Regions from separate parts of the Streptomyces sp. NPDC044044 genome, predicted to be linked through region 2. Evidence: riboswitches for the same ligand, from Rfam matches in the RefSeq annotation. Region 2 holds a riboswitch; the other holds the start of a gene.

Region 1 (5,149 bases), on a different contig from region 2:
CGCAGCCGCCGTAGTAGCGGCGGCCGGGGTAGCCCTCGGCGTACTTGTTGGTGAGGACCGTGCCCTGGGCCTCCATGACGGCGACCGGAGCGAAGTTCTCCGAGGCGATCATTTCCAGGGTGGACTGCTGGCGGTGGAGCTCGGCGTCGACGGCGGCGGCGACGTCCGGGTCCAGCTCGTGGAGAGGGGTGTTGAGAAGCGACATCAGGTGGTCCCTAGGGGTCTTCGGGGGGCTTCAGCTGCCGGAGAACTCGGTGTACTCGTCCGCGGAGAGCAGGTCCTTCGGCTCGTCCGTGATCCGTACCTTGAAGAGCCAACCACCCTCGAACGGGGCGGAGTTGACCAGCGACGGGTCGTCCACGACGTCCTGGTTCGACTCGACGACCTCGCCGGTCACCGGCGAGTACAGGTCGCTGACCGACTTGGTCGACTCGAGCTCGCCGCAGGTCTCGCCCGCGGTCACCGCGGTGCCGGCCTCGGGAAGGTCGGCGTAGACGACGTCACCGAGCGCGTTGGCCGCGTGCTCCGTGATACCGACCGTCGCCACACCGTCCTCGGCGTTCGAGAGCCACTCGTGCTCCTTGCTGTAACGCAGCTGCTGGGGGTTGCTCATGACCTGAATTCTCCTGTACGCGGGGGAGTGCTGATGAACGAGGCTGTTGTGCGGGGTGTCACTTCTGGCGCTTGTAGAACGGCAGCGCCACGACCTCGTACGGCTCGTGCGTGCCCCGGATGTCCACTCCGACACCCTCGGTGCCGGGCGCCGCGTGCGCCGCGTCGACGTACGCGATGGCGATCGGCTTGCCCAGCGTCGGGGACGGGGCGCCGGAGGTGACCTCGCCGATGACCTTGCCGTCGGCGACGACGGAGAAGCCCGCGCGCGGGACGCGGCGGCCCGAGGCGACCAGGCCCACCAGCTTGCGCGGGGGAGCGGTCTCGGCGCGCTCGGCGGCGGCCGCGAGCGCCGCGCGCCCCACGAAGGTGTCGGACTGCGAGGTCTTCTCGAACTTCACGACCCGGCCGAGACCGGCGTCGAAGGGCGTCAGCCCGGCGGTCAGCTCGTGCCCGTACAGCGGCATGCCCGCCTCCAGGCGGAGCGTGTCGCGGCAGGAGAGCCCGGCCGGGACCAGGCCGACGGGCTTGCCCGCCTCCATCAGCGCGCCCCAGAGCTTCTCGGCGTCGCCGGGGGCGACGAAGAGCTCGAAGCCGTCCTCGCCGGTGTAGCCCGTGCGGGCGATCAGCGCGGGGACGCCCGCGACCGTGCCCGGCAGGCCCGCGTAGTACTTCAGACCGTCCAGGTCGGCGTCCGTGAGTGACTTCAGGATGCCGGGGGACTCGGGACCCTGGACGGCGAGCAGCGCGTACGCGTCGCGGTCGTCGCGGACCTCGGTGTCGAAGCCTTCGGCGCGGGCGGTGAGCGCGTCGAGCACGACCTGCGCGTTCGAGGCGTTGGCGACCACCATGTACTCGGTCTCGCCGAGGCGGTAGACGATCAGGTCGTCCAGGATCCCGCCGTCCTCGGCACAGATCATCGTGTAGCGGGCGCGACCGACACCGACGGAGCCGATGTTGCCGACCAGCGAGAAGTTCAGGAAGTCCACGGCCTGCGGTCCTGTGACCGTGATCTCGCCCATGTGGGAGAGGTCGAAGAGACCGGCCTTGGTGCGGACGGCGATGTGCTCGTCGCGCTCGCTGGCGTAGCGCAGCGGCATGTCCCAGCCCGCGAAGTCGGTCATGGTCGCGCCGAGCGCGCGATGCACGGCATCGAGGGCAGTCAGACGGGGGGCGGTACTCATACGTGGAACTCCCAGGGCATGACGGGCGAGGTCGATCCTCCCCATCTGTCATCGGAACCTGAGAGGTTCACCACGACCCGCTCGTATAAGGGGTCATGACTTGCACCTTGGGTGGAGCCACCGGGGCGGCCCGCTTTTCAGATGTGCCTCGCCCGCGCGGTACGGGGCCTGAGAGATTCAAGGGAGGGACTTGCTCCTTCGGCGCCCCGGGGCGTCGTACGACTCGTACAACGGTGACCGGGAACTCTCCCGCGCGGATTCAAACGGCCTGTATGGAGTTTGCGGGCACATCATTGCACGCGCCTGCGTCACAGGGCAGTGCCAGTCCAGTAATGCCCTTGTGCCGCATTACCTTCTCTTTACACTTGCCGGGGAAGCTGCGGGAAGCAGGTACGTGACCGCTATGGGGAGGCCGATCACGGTGCGCAGGACGAGTGTCTACGCGACCAACACAGGGGTGGCCCTGCCCAAACAGGCCGCCACCCCCACCAGGGAGAGCTGCGGCCCCCTGCCGGCGGCCGTCGTCCGCGACCTGCGGCAGCGGACCGGTCACAGTCCGCATCGCCTCACGTTCGGCGAGGGCGATCTGATCGTCGTCTCCGGGCTGCCGGGCAGCGGCAAGTCCACGCTGATGCGCAGAGCCGTCGCGGGCCCGCGCATCGACTCGCAGGACACCCGCGACCGCTGGGCCCGGCGCATGCCGGGCCTGCTGCCGTACGCGGTGTACCGCCCCCTGGTGCGCCTCGCGCACTACGCGGGACTGCGCAGGGCCCTGCGCTCCGGCGAGAGTGTCGTGGTGCACGACTGCGGAACGCAGGCGTGGGTGCGCCGCTGGCTGGCCCGCGAGGCCGCGCGGCGCGGCACGACGCTGCACCTGCTGCTGCTCGACGTGCCGCCGGACACCGCCATAGAGGGCCAGCTCTCGCGCGGGCGCGGCGTGTCGCGCTATGCCTTCGCGCGCCACCGCAGGACGGTCGGCCGCCTGGTCGGCGCCGCCGAGCGGGGCGATCTGCCGCGCGGCTGCGGCTCGGCGGTGCTGCTCGACCGCACGGCGGCGGGCGTGCTGCGGGGGATCGGCTTCGGCGACTGAGCCGCCCGCCGCCACGTTAGGGTCGTGCCGCAGGCAGAGCGGGACCGAGCAGGGGTTGAAGAGATGGACTTTCCGGCGCAGGCACACGCCCATCCCTACGGAGGATGGCCGGGCAACGAACTCGAAGAGGTGCTCGCGGCATCTCTCGGCACGCCGGGGGCGCCGCAGGCCTCCGCGGGGGCCCGCATCGTCGAGGTGCTCGGCCGCAGCCACGTCTGGGTCCCGCTGCCGAACGGCGGAGCCCCGGACAGCGGCACCCTCGACCTGCCCACGCTGGAGATCGACGGCCAGGCCTACGTCCCCGTCTTCAGCTCCGAGCAGCAGTTCCAGCAGGCCACCGGCGGCCGGATGGGCTGCACCGTGGCGCCCGCCGTGGAGTTCGCGCGCGGCCTGCCCCCGCAGCTGGGCATCGCGGTCAACCCGGACGGCACGATCGGGGTCCCGCTGCCGCCGCCCGCCGTCGCCGAGCTCTGCCGCGCCGGGCGCACCCCGCTGGACGGGCCCGCGAGCGGCGGCCGCGTACGCCTCTTCGAACCGGACTGGCAGGAGGACCCGGTGGACTTCCTGTCCGCCGCCGCCCGTGAGTTCGAGGCCACCGGGGTCGTCCTGAGCGCGCGCCGCTGCCTGGCGAGCGTCGAGGGCGAGGACCCCACGCTGTTCGTCGGCGTCGAACTGACGTCCTGGGAGGGCAACGCGCGCGAGCTGCCGATGGAGGCCGTGGGGCGGGCCCTGGGCCAGGCCCCGGTGGCCTGGCCGGTGAACCTGGTGCTGCTCGACGTGGCCCAGGATCCGGTCGGCGACTGGCTGCGCGAGCGGGTCAGGCCCTTCTTCGGCCGGGGCCCGGGGCACGAGCACGGACATGCGTAAGGACATGTGCAGGTACGTGTGTGAGGGTGCCGTACGTCAAGTCGGTGTCAGGATCGCCGCTTAAGCTGGTTTCATGACCCGGGGCCACCGGGTCAGCGGGTCATCGCGAAGGGGCGGTTAAGGGTGAGTGCGTCGGGCACGGCTGCGGCCGGGCAGGTCGAGCACATGCTGCGCCAGGTGACGCCGGGGCGCTACGACGCCTACGAGGCGCTCCTGCGGGCGCTCGCCGCCGACCAGGTGTGGATGCTGCTCTGGCACGGCCAGGCCGGATCCCCCGACGCGCAGTACGGAAACATGGAGGTCGAGGGCCTCGGGTACGCGCCGTGCGTGACCTCCGCCCAGGAGCTCTCCGCCAGTGGCTGGAACCGCTCGTACGAGGTGGTCAGCGGGCTCGACATCTCCCGCACCCTCTACCCCGACCACTACGGCCTCTGGCTCAACCCGCACGCCCCCGGCGGCGGCGTCGGCATCCCCTGGCTCGACCTGCGGCGCATCGCGTCGGGCCTCGACCTGCTGCCCGCGGGCCCGCTGCGGCTCACCGAGCCGGCCATCGAGATCCCCCAGTTCTACGCCCTGCTCACGCAGAACGCGCACCGCACCCCCGCCGTCCGCTCGCTGCGCCGCGCCTGGGTGCAGCCCGCGCTCGGCGCGCCGTACCTGGCCATCGGCCTCGATGTGTACGACACGTCGCCGTCGTCGGTCGACGGGGTGCGCACGATGATGCAGCAGTCGATCGCCGCCGTCCCCGACGGCCTGCCCGTGTCGACCGTCGCGATGTCCGACGCGTACGACCCGGTGGCCATGTGGCTGCGCGCCAACGTCAGGCCCTTCTACGACCGCGAGGCCCAGCCGGCCCCGGCACCCGCGGGCGGATACGGCTACCCCGCGCAGTACTGAAGCGGCCGAGACGCGGCACCCTCAGGGCCCTGACGGGGTCTTGAAAGGGTCCTGACGGGGCTCTGAAAGGGTCCTGAACCGGCCACCGCGGCTCGTATACCTGCCCCGACCGTCACGATGTCCGTTCTGATGGTGGAGGGGCCCTATGGGCTCCCGTGGCACCTTGCGACCCAACTGCCCCGTGTTCGCCCCTCGTTCACGTGCGTCCGGATAACGGAACACCTCGATCAGCATCACGGTTGCGCATCCATTGGCCGTCAAGGCTGGTAACAGATCGCGACCCCGATGAAGACTCCCGCACCAGGGGCGCTTCGCCCCTGTGTACGACGGACTGATCACATCGCTACAGCGACAAGTGCGGGCCGGTCACCACCGGTTGAGAGGGGTCCCTGCCACGATGACGGCACCATTGCATGACACACCTGCGGACGCGGACCCGACAGCGGACGTCGCTCCCGCAGCTGATGCAGGGGTGAAGAAGGTCGAGGGGCGGTCCCTC
Region 2 (5,149 bases):
GGCCGCCGGCATCACCTACCGACAGCTCGACTACTGGGCCCGTACGGGCCTCGTCGAGCCCAGCGTGCGGTCCGCCGGCGGGTCGGGGACCCAGCGGCTCTACAGCTTCCGGGACGTCGTCGTCCTGAAGATCGTGAAGCGGTTCCTCGACACGGGTGTGTCCCTGCAGAACATCCGGACCACGGTCCAGCATCTGCGCGACCGCGGCTTCCAGGATCTGGAGCGGATGACGCTCATGTGCGACGGCGCGACGGTCTACGAGTGCACGTCGCCCGACGAGGTCCACGAGCTGCTCCAAGGCGGCCAGGGCGTCTTCGGGATCGCCGTGGGTGTCGTGTGGCGGGACGTGGATGCGGCGCTCTCCCAGCTGCACGGGGAGCGGATCGACACCGGGGAGACGCTGGTGCGGCAGAACCCCGCCGACGAGCTCGCGAGGCGGCGCAACAGGGCCGTCTGAGGCAGCCGACGCCTTCGGTGCGGGGGTGGCGATCTCGGTGCGTTGTCAGTGGCGTAGGGCAGCATCAGAGGTGTGAGAACCGCGCCCACGATTCTGCATCTCGACATGGATGCCTTCTACGCGTCTGCCGAGCAGGCCGCGAAGCCGAGTCTGCGCGGGAAAGCCGTGGTGGTGGGCGGGCTCGGACCCCGGGGTGTGGTGGCCACCGCCTCGTACGAAGCGCGGAAGTTCGGTGTGCACTCGGCGATGCCCATGGGGCAGGCGCGGCGCCTGGCGCCCAATGCCGCCTATCTGGTGCCGCGCTTCGCGCTCTACCGCGACATCAGCGACCAGGTGATGGCGCTGCTGCGGGAGCTGTCGCCGCTGGTGGAGCCGCTCAGCCTGGACGAGGCGTTCGTCGACCTGGAGGCCGGCGGTGTGGCCGACGACCAGGCGTCGGCCCTGGCCGTGGGCGAGCGGTTGCGCGCGGACATCAAGGCGGTGACGGGGCTCGCGGGCTCGGTCGGGCTCGCAGCCTGCAAGATGCTGGCGAAGATCGCCTCGGAGGAGGCCAAGCCGGACGGTCTGCGCCTGATAGTGCCGGGGACCGAGCGGGACCTGCTGGCGCCGATGCCGGTGCGGACCCTGCCCGGTGTCGGTCCTGCCACCGGGGACCATCTGCGGCGGGGCGGGATCATGACGGTCGGGGAGATCGCCGAGGCGGGCGAGGACGAGCTCGTCCGGCTCCTCGGGAAGTCGCACGGGAGCGCGCTGTACGCGATGGCGCTGGCGCGGGACGAGCGGCCCGTGGTGGCGGAGCGGGAGTCCAAGTCGGTCAGCGTCGAGGATACGTACGACGTGGACATCCACGACCGGGTACGGGTCAGGGGCGAGGTGGCGCGGCTCGCCGACCGCTGTGTGGAGCGGCTGCGGGCGGCAGGGCACTCGGGGCGGACCATCGTCCTGAAGGTGCGGCGCTTCGACTTCTCGACCCTGACGCGCTCCGAGACGCTGCGTGGGCCGACGGACGACCCTGGGGTGGTGCGGGAGGCCGCCGCGCGGCTCCTTGAGTCCGTGGACACCACCGGGGGCGTGCGGCTCCTTGGAGTGGGCGTCACGGGGCTTGCCGACTACACGCAGGAGGATCTCTTCGCCCAGGCCCAGGAGCAGGCGCGGACCGAAGCCGCGGAGGCCCTGGAGGCGCAGCGCGAGGCCGAGGAGGAGCGGGCCGCGGAGACCGCGGAGGAACCCGCCGTCGAGGCGGCGGAGGAGCCGGTCGCTCCGGCCGAGCGGCGGTGGGCCGCCGGGCACGACGTGCGGCATGCCGAGTACGGGTACGGGTGGGTGCAGGGCAGCGGCCTGGGGCGGGTCACGGTGCGCTTCGAGACACCGGATTCGGTGGCCCCGGGGCGGGTGCGGACGTTCCGTACGGATGATCCGGCGCTCGAGCCCACTGAGCCCATGCCGTTGGTGGCCTCTCCCGAGGCGCTGGAGTCGCAGTGAGGTCCGAGCGGCTGCCGGTGTGGTCGCCGGAGCGCTCGGCGGGCGTCAGATGCCCTCCTGCCCCGCGATCTTGCCGAAGTCCTGGTCCGGTGGCAGTGGTGACTGCGGGGGTGTGATGTCCAGGCCGTAGTGGTGGTAGAGCTGCAGTTCCTGTTCGGGGGAGAGGTGGCGGCCCACGCCGAAATCGGGGGCGTCCTTGATCAGGGAGCGCTCGAAGGGGATGCGCAGGGTGCCGTCGCTCGTGAGCTCGCTGGGCTCAAGGGGGACGAACGCGTCCCTGCTGAACAGGCCGGTGCGTATGGCCGCCCACTCCGGGGCGCCGGTGGCGTCGTCGAGATAGACCTCGTCGATCGTGCCGATCTTGGCCCCGTTCCGGTCGAACGCCTTGCGGCCGATCAGGTTGCGCGGATCGATGTCGGTCTGCACGGGCCCTCCAACTGGTCGAGGCTTGTCGAAGTGGGGCGTAACTCATCCTTGTTCGTTCGTAATCACTACGAAAGAGCACTTCGGGGCAGGCGGCCACTCGAGGGATCCTCCATCTCCTCGCTGGTAGGCTGGCGCTTGGCTGCTGACCCCGTGCGGGAGAGCTCCCCGGTGGAGACACCGGGGGCGCCGAAGGAGCAACTCCTCCCCGGAATCTCTCAGGCCCCTGTACCGCACGGACGAGGTCACTCTGGAAAGTAGGGCGGGCGTCGGGCGGGCACGCTCGAAACCCTTCCTCACCGACGGTGAAAGCCGGTACGACGTCTCTCGCGAGGCACGGGCCGGTGAAGCTCTCAGGTTGAGATGACAGAGGGGGAGGCCGTCCGGGTACCCGCGCCGTGGTGCCCCTCGCAGGTCGCGTCAGACCAGGAGGCCTCCGCAATGACCGCCACCCCTCGTATCCCGCTCTCACAGCTCGAGCAGGGCATTCCCTTCGAGCAGCGGCACATCGGCCCCGATGTGGAAGCACGGGCCAAGATGCTCGCGCAGGTCGGATACGGCTCGCTCGACGAGCTGACCGCCGCCGCCGTGCCGGATGTGATCAAGAACGCCGAGGCGCTGAACCTGCCCGGAGCGCGCACCGAGGCCGAGGTCCTGGCCGAGCTGCGCTCCCTCGCGGACCGCAACCAGGTGCTTGATTCCATGATCGGGCTCGGTTACTACGGGACCTTCACTCCGCCCGTGATCCTGCGGAACGTCATGGAGAACCCGGCGTGGTACACCGCTTACACGCCGTACCAGCCCGAGATCTCCCAGGGACGGCTCGAGGCGCTCCTCAACTTCCAGACCGTCGTCGCCGAGCTGACCGGGCTTCCGACCTCCGGTGCCTCGCTGCTCGACGAGGGGACCGCCGCCGCCGAGGCCATGGCCCTGTCGCGGCGCATGGGCAAGGTCAAGAACGGTGTCTTCCTCGTCGACGCCGACGCGCTGCCGCAGACCATCGCCGTCATCCAGACCCGCGCCGAGCCGACCGGTGTCGAGGTCGTCGTCGCCGATCTGAGCGAAGGCATCCCGGCCGAGGTCGCCGAGCGCGGTGTCGTCGGCGTACTGATCCAGTACCCCGGCGCCTCCGGTGCCGTACGCGAGATAAAGCCCCTCATCGAGCAGGCGCACGAGCTCGGTGCCGTCGTCTCCGTCGCAGCCGACCTGCTGGCCCTGACACTGCTCACCTCGCCCGGCGAGCTGGGCGCCGACATCGCCGTCGGCACCACGCAGCGCTTCGGCGTCCCGATGGGCTTCGGCGGCCCGCACGCCGGCTACATGGCGGTGCGCGAGAAGTTCGCGCGCAGCCTGCCGGGGCGGCTCGTCGGAGTCTCCGTGGACGCGGACGGCAACAAGGCCTACCGGCTCGCGCTGCAGACCCGTGAGCAGCACATCCGCCGCGAGAAGGCCACCAGCAACATCTGTACCGCTCAGGTGCTGCTCGCCGTGATGGCCGGAATGTACGCGGTCTACCACGGGCCCGAAGGACTCAAGGCGATCGCGCGGCGCACCCACCGCTACGCCACCGTGCTCGCCGCGGGGCTCACCGCCGGCGGGGTCGAGGTCGTGCACGGCGCGTACTTCGACACCCTGACCGTGCGGGTGCCCGGCAAGGCCGAGGAGCTTGTCTCCGCGGCCCGCGAGGGCGGCGTCAACATCCACCAGATCGACGCCGACCACGTCTCCCTGGCCTGTGACGAGACCACCACGCGCAAGCAGTTGACCGCGATCTGGACCGCGTTCGGGGTCGAGGCCGACATCGAGACGCTCGACGCGCGGACCGAGGACTCGCTGCCCGGCGGCCTGCTGCGCTCCGACGACTACCTGACGCACCCCGTCTTCCACCAGTACCGCTCCGAGACGGCCATGCTGCGCTACCTGCGCAAGCTGGCCGACCGCGACTACGCGCTCGACCGCGGCATGATCCCGCTGGGCTCCTGCACCATGAAGCTCAACGCGACCACGGAGATGGAGCCGGTTACCTGGCCCGAGTTCGGGCAGCTGCACCCCTTCGCGCCCGCCCAGCAGGCGCAGGGCTATCTGACGCTCATCCGTGAGCTGGAGGAGCGGCTCGCCGAGGTCACCGGCTACGACAAGGTCTCGCTGCAGCCCAACGCCGGTTCGCAGGGCGAGCTGGCCGGACTGCTCGCCGTGCGCGGCTACCACCGCGCCAACGGCGACGAGCAGCGCACCGTCTGCCTCATCCCGTCCTCCGCGCACGGCACGAACGCCGCGAGCGCCGTGATGGCCGGCATGAAGGTCGTGGTCGTGAAGACCAGCGACGACGGCGAGATCGACGTCGAGGACCTGCGCGCCAAGATCGAGAAGCACCGCGACGAGCTGTCCGTGCTCATGATCACCTACCCGTCCACGCACGGCGTGTTCGAGGAGCACGTCGCTGACATCTGCGCCCAGGTGCACGAGGCGGGCGGCCAGGTCTACGTCGACGGGGCGAACCTCAACGCCCTCGTGGGCCTCGCCCAGCCCGGCAAGTTCGGCGGCGACGTCTCGCACCTGAACCTGCACAAGACCTTCTGCATCCCGCACGGCGGCGGCGGCCCCGGCGTCGGTCCGGTCGGTGTGCGTGAGCACCTCGCGCCGTACCTGCCCAACCACCCGCTGCAGCCGGCCGCGGGCCCCGAGACGGGCGTCGGTCCGATCTCGGCGGCGCCGTGGGGCTCCGCGGGAATCCTGCCGATCTCCTGGGCGTACGTACGCCTCATGGGCGGCGAGGGCCTCAAGCGC

Evidence for each region. Region 2 has a riboswitch for glycine ahead of gcvP (aminomethyl-transferring glycine dehydrogenase). Riboswitches for the same ligand answer to the same signal wherever they lie in the genome.
Region 1: it holds a riboswitch for glycine, as region 2 does, so the genes downstream of both, gcvT (glycine cleavage system aminomethyltransferase GcvT) here and gcvP (aminomethyl-transferring glycine dehydrogenase) in region 2, are expected to answer to the same signal.

What each region holds. Positions count from the first base shown of each region.
Region 1 covers NZ_JBWKFG010000003.1:964,126-969,274, forward strand. The annotation lists gene glyA (serine hydroxymethyltransferase) at 1-205, opposite strand, end outside; gene gcvH (glycine cleavage system protein GcvH) at 236-613, opposite strand; gene gcvT (glycine cleavage system aminomethyltransferase GcvT) at 672-1,796, opposite strand; glycine riboswitch at 1,832-1,943, opposite strand; glycine riboswitch at 1,944-2,058, opposite strand; gene AC07AG_RS15320 (AAA family ATPase) at 2,200-2,886, shown strand; gene AC07AG_RS15325 (enhanced serine sensitivity protein SseB) at 2,950-3,753, shown strand; gene AC07AG_RS15330 (enhanced serine sensitivity protein SseB C-terminal domain-containing protein) at 3,877-4,650, shown strand; gene AC07AG_RS15335 (ABC transporter permease) at 5,048-5,149, shown strand, end outside.
Region 2 covers NZ_JBWKFG010000012.1:8,377-13,525, forward strand. The annotation lists gene AC07AG_RS37385 (MerR family transcriptional regulator) at 1-457, shown strand, start outside; gene AC07AG_RS37390 (DNA polymerase IV) at 530-1,939, shown strand; gene AC07AG_RS37395 (PRC-barrel domain-containing protein) at 1,985-2,365, opposite strand; glycine riboswitch at 2,509-2,606, shown strand; gene gcvP (aminomethyl-transferring glycine dehydrogenase) at 2,804-5,149, shown strand, end outside.